2 regions of the Ancylobacter mangrovi genome follow, and region 1 is predicted to be linked to the other one. Evidence: riboswitches for the same ligand, from Rfam matches in the RefSeq annotation. Region 1 holds a riboswitch; the other holds the start of a gene.

Region 1 (2,197 bases):
CCCGCGTCCAGTCATTGCCGAGGCCGCCGGAATATTTGGCGAGCAGCGCGTTGTCCTTGATCGCCTTGAAGATGCCGTCGAGATCGTCGGCCACGGTGGTGAGGAAGCAGGAGGAAAGCTGCGGACGCAGCGTACCGGCATTGAACAGGGTCGGCGTCGAGGCCATGAAATCGAAGGAGGAGAGCAGCCGGTAGAATTCGATGGCCCGCGCCTCGCGGTCGACCTCGCGCAGGGTAAGCCCCATTGCGACGCGCATGAAGAAGGCCTGCGGCAGCTCGAAGCGGATGCCGCGCGCGTGCAGTAAATAGCGGTCGTAGAGCGTCTGCAGGCCGAGATAGTCGAACTGCAAATCGCGTTCGGGCAGCAGGGCGCCCGCCACCCGCTCGAGGTCGAAGCGGGCAAGCTCGGGGTCGATCAGCTCCTCGTCGATGCCGCGCGCGATGTAGGCGTGGAAGTACTCGCCATAGCGTTCCGCGATCTCCGCCTGCGTTGCCTGCTCAGGCTGTCCGGCAATGAAGGACAGTGCCTCGCGGCGCAGCTTGTCGAGCAGGAGCCGGGCGGAGACGCGGGAGTAGTTCGGCTCGGTCTCGATCAGCGTGCGCGCGGCGAGGATGGGGGCGAGCGCCAGCTCGTCCTCGGCGATGCCGTCATAGAGGTTGCGGTGGGTCTCGGTGAGGATCGCCTCGCCCGAGACGTCGGCGAGGCTGGATGTCGCCTCCTCGACGAGCGTGGCGAGTCGCGCCTCGTCGAGCGGAACCAGCGCGCCGTCAGTCCCCTTCATGCGCAGCGCCGGCGCGGCGGCCGGCACAGCCTTCGCCACCGCCCGCTCCTTCGCCCGTTCCTCACGATAGAGCACATAGGCGCGGGCGACCTTGTGGTGCTCGCCGCGCATCAGGGCGAGCTCCACCTGGTCCTGCACGTCCTCGATATGGAAGGTGCGCCCGGCATCGGCGCGCCGCGTCAGACCGGCGACGATCTGCTCGGTGAGCCCGGCGACGATGTCGTGCACGCGGCGCGAGGCGGCAGCGCTGGAGCCTTCCACGGCGAGAAACGCCTTGGTCAGCGCCACTGCGATCTTCGCGGCGTCGAACGGCGTGACGGCGCCGTTGCGCCGGATCACCTGGTAGGCGGGCATGGCGGCGACGGCCCCCGCGGGCGCGTGGGGCAGGGGCGCCCGGACGAGCGGGCGTTCGGTTTCGAGACTGGGAGACATCGGCTGCAGACCCCGTTGCATGGGGCAAGGGCCGAGCGGAGACGACATGGAGCGTGAAGCGGAAGCAGACCGGCGCACGACCAATGCGTTCCACCGGGACACCCCGCCCGAGGACGTTTCATCGGTGTCGCGGCAGGTCTCCTGGCTCGCGGGTCCGTGCCTCCATCCGTCTTCCCAAGGCTCGTCGCCTCAGTGACCCCCTGTGCCGTCTGGAGCAGGGCTGGATATCGGCTCGCCGCTTACAGTTGCGGGGGCAGCGCCGGCGTCACACCGGCTTCCCTCTTAGCCCTCTCATCTCGCGATTCGAGGGACCGTGACGTCCATATTTAGCGCCTTATCGTCTCATGAGGTCAATATCTGGATCAGTTTATTCCGGATATGACGAGCGCAGGGCTTGATCCGGCTTCATTCTCCATGAAAATGGTACGCTGCATCAGCATGCAAGAGTAGCGTGCATATATGCGCGGAACCTCGCCTTCCGGTCGCGGCGCTTTCCGGCTGTCTCGGCGCCGGCAAGACCGCCCTTCTTAACCATGTGCTGGCCAACGGCGAGGGGAGACCCGGCGCGACGGCTCGCGGCGTGGATTTCACGACGCGGCGCGCCGCATAGTCGAGGCGCGCGAGAATTAGGCGACGCGGGCTGGCCGCCGCGGCTGGTGCCGGAAATGTGTAGAGCATGTGCCGCGTCTATATTTCCATATTCTTGAAATGTTGAAACGTTCGGCTAGAAGAACTCATGGTCCGCACGTTCCATCATCCCCCGGCCGGTGAACTCACGCTCGATGGCATTCTGCACGCTTTGTCGGATGCCTCCCGGCGGGACATCGTCAAGAAGCTGCTGGCCAAAGGCAGCATGAACTGCAGCGAGGCGTGCGAGGCGCTGCCGCCATCTACCGTTTCACATCATCACCGCATCCTGCGCGAGGCGGGGCTCATCCGTTCGGAGCGCAGAGGGGTCGAGGTCGTCAACAGCGTCCGCCGACA
Region 2 (2,197 bases), on a different contig from region 1:
CGGCGCTCTGGAGCGGGCGAGCGGCGAAAGGCTGGAGGGCTTCGCGCGCGAAGCGCTGTTCGAGCCGCTGGGCATCGACATGTTCGAATGGGTGGCGATGAGCAATGGCGATGCCGCCGCCGCCAGCGGGCTGAGGCTCACTGCGCGCGACATGGCCAAGATCGGGCAGCTCGTGCTCGACGGCGGCGTCTGGAAGGGGCGGCGCGTCGTCTCCCAGGACTGGATCACCGAATCGACCGCGCCGCGCTTCGAGGGCTGGCGGCCGATGCGCTACGGCTACCAGTGGTGGATCGGCGCCTCGCCGCATGCGGGCGGGGAGGTGAGCTGGATTGCCGCGATCGGTCTTGGCGGCCAGCGCATCTTCATCGTCCCCGCGCTCGACCTCGTGGTGGTCAGCACCGCCGGGCTCTACCGGGACCCGGATCAGGGCGCGTTCTCGCGCGCGGTGCTCGAGAAGGTCGTGCTGCCGGCCGTCCGCGAGGGCGGGGAGCGGCCGTCCGCCCCGCGTTGACATTCGCCGCGCGGGCTCCTTAAGTGAAGGCGACCGACGGTTTCCTCCCCCCGGGGAGGGACGAAGAGGGAATGCGGTGCGGGACGCCAACCGGAAACGGCGCGTCCCAATTCCGCGGCTGCCCCCGCAACTGTGAGCGGCGAGCCCGTGCCGGATGCCACTGGGATGTTCCCGGGAAGGCGGCGACGAGGCGGCGACCCGCGAGCCAGGAGACCTGCCATCGGTTCGGTCGTGATCGCCGGCGGGGTGCCCGGCGTTCAGGCAGAGCCGACGGGCACCCATTCCCGGCGGCTTCGCGCGGAAATCTCCGCGGCCGGCGCATCCCGTGACCCGACCGGCCCGCTGGAGACGCCGCATGAGCCAGACCGACCCGACCAACCTTTCGCGGGTGCCGTGCACCATCGTCACCGGCTTCCTCGGCTCGGGGAAGACCACGCTGATCCGGCATATCCTTGAAAACGTGCGCGGAAAGCGGCTCGCCGTGATCGTCAACGAATTCGGCGACGTCGGCATAGACGGCGAGATCCTGAAGGGCTGCGGCATCGAGACCTGCCCGGAGGAGAACGTGGTCGAGCTCGCCAATGGCTGCATCTGCTGCACCGTGGCGGATGACTTCGTGCCCGCGCTCGACGCCATTCTCGCCCGCAGCCCGAAGGTCGACCACATCCTGATCGAGACCTCCGGCCTCGCCCTGCCCAAGCCGCTGGTGCAGGCCTTCCACTGGCCTGCGATCCGGAGCCGGGTGACGGTGGACGGCGTGGTCGCGGTGGTGGACGGCGACGCGCTCGCCTCCGGCCGGGTGGCGCACGACCACGACGCGCTCGCCGAGCAGCGCGCCGGCGACGTCCAGCTCGACCATGACGACCCGATCGAGGAGGTGTTCGACGACCAGATCGCCTGCGCCGACCTCGTCATCATGACCAAGGCCGACCTCGTCGACGCCGAGGGCCAGGTCCGGGCGCGGGCCGCGCTCGACGCCGAGCTGCCGAAGGGCGTCAGCGTGGTGAGCGTGGCGCAGGGGCGGATCGACCCGGCGGTGCTGATGGGCCTTGGCGTGGGCACCGAGGACGACATCGAGAACCGGCGCACCCATCACGACGACGAGGCCGAGCACGACCATGACGACTTCGACAGCTTCGTCGTCGAGGTGCCCGAGATCGAAGATCCGGCGGCCTTCGCTGCGCGGGTGGCGCGGGCGGCGGAAGAGGCGGACGTGCTGCGGGTGAAGGGCTTCCTGCCCGTCGCCGGCAAGCCGATGCGGCTGCTGGTGCAGGCGGTCGGCCCGCGCGTCAGCCACCAGTTCGACCGTCCCTGGGGCGCGGGCCCGCGCACCGGGCGGCTGGTCGCGATCGGGCTGAAGGGCCTCGACCGGGCGAAGGTGGAGGCGATCCTTTCCGGCGCCGGCGCCCGCAGCGGCGTCTCGGTTCCGGCCTGACGCGACGCCCGAACGACGCGCCGGGCCGGGAGCCGAGCGATGCACATCCTCACCACCACCTCGACCAGCCTCGACGATCTTGTCGAGCCGGTCGACCTCGGCCAGACGCCGGGGGAGGTGGTGGTGCTGTCCTTCACCGACAGCGATCTCGGCGCGCTGGCGCGGGCGCAGGAGGCTGCTCTTGCGGCGGGCGATCGCCTGCCCAGCCTGCGGCTCGCCAGCCTGCGCGACCTGCGCCATCCGATGTCAGT

The links. Region 1 has a riboswitch for cobalamin ahead of NVS83_RS20280 (ribonucleoside-diphosphate reductase subunit alpha). Riboswitches for the same ligand answer to the same signal wherever they lie in the genome.
Region 2: linked by a shared signal. The riboswitch ahead of cobW (cobalamin biosynthesis protein CobW) and the one ahead of NVS83_RS20280 (ribonucleoside-diphosphate reductase subunit alpha) in region 1 are both predicted to bind cobalamin.

The regions. Positions count from the first base shown of each region.
Region 1 covers NZ_JANTHY010000010.1:53,491-55,687, forward strand. The annotation lists gene NVS83_RS20280 (ribonucleoside-diphosphate reductase subunit alpha) at 1-1,213, opposite strand, end outside; cobalamin riboswitch at 1,328-1,544, opposite strand; partial or broken gene NVS83_RS20285 (GTP-binding protein) at 1,671-1,769, shown strand; gene NVS83_RS20290 (ArsR/SmtB family transcription factor) at 1,950-2,197, shown strand, end outside.
Region 2 covers NZ_JANTHY010000007.1:283,523-285,719, reverse strand. The annotation lists gene NVS83_RS18470 (serine hydrolase domain-containing protein) at 1-511, shown strand, start outside; cobalamin riboswitch at 532-747, shown strand; gene cobW (cobalamin biosynthesis protein CobW) at 867-1,946, shown strand; gene cobN (cobaltochelatase subunit CobN) at 1,986-2,197, shown strand, end outside.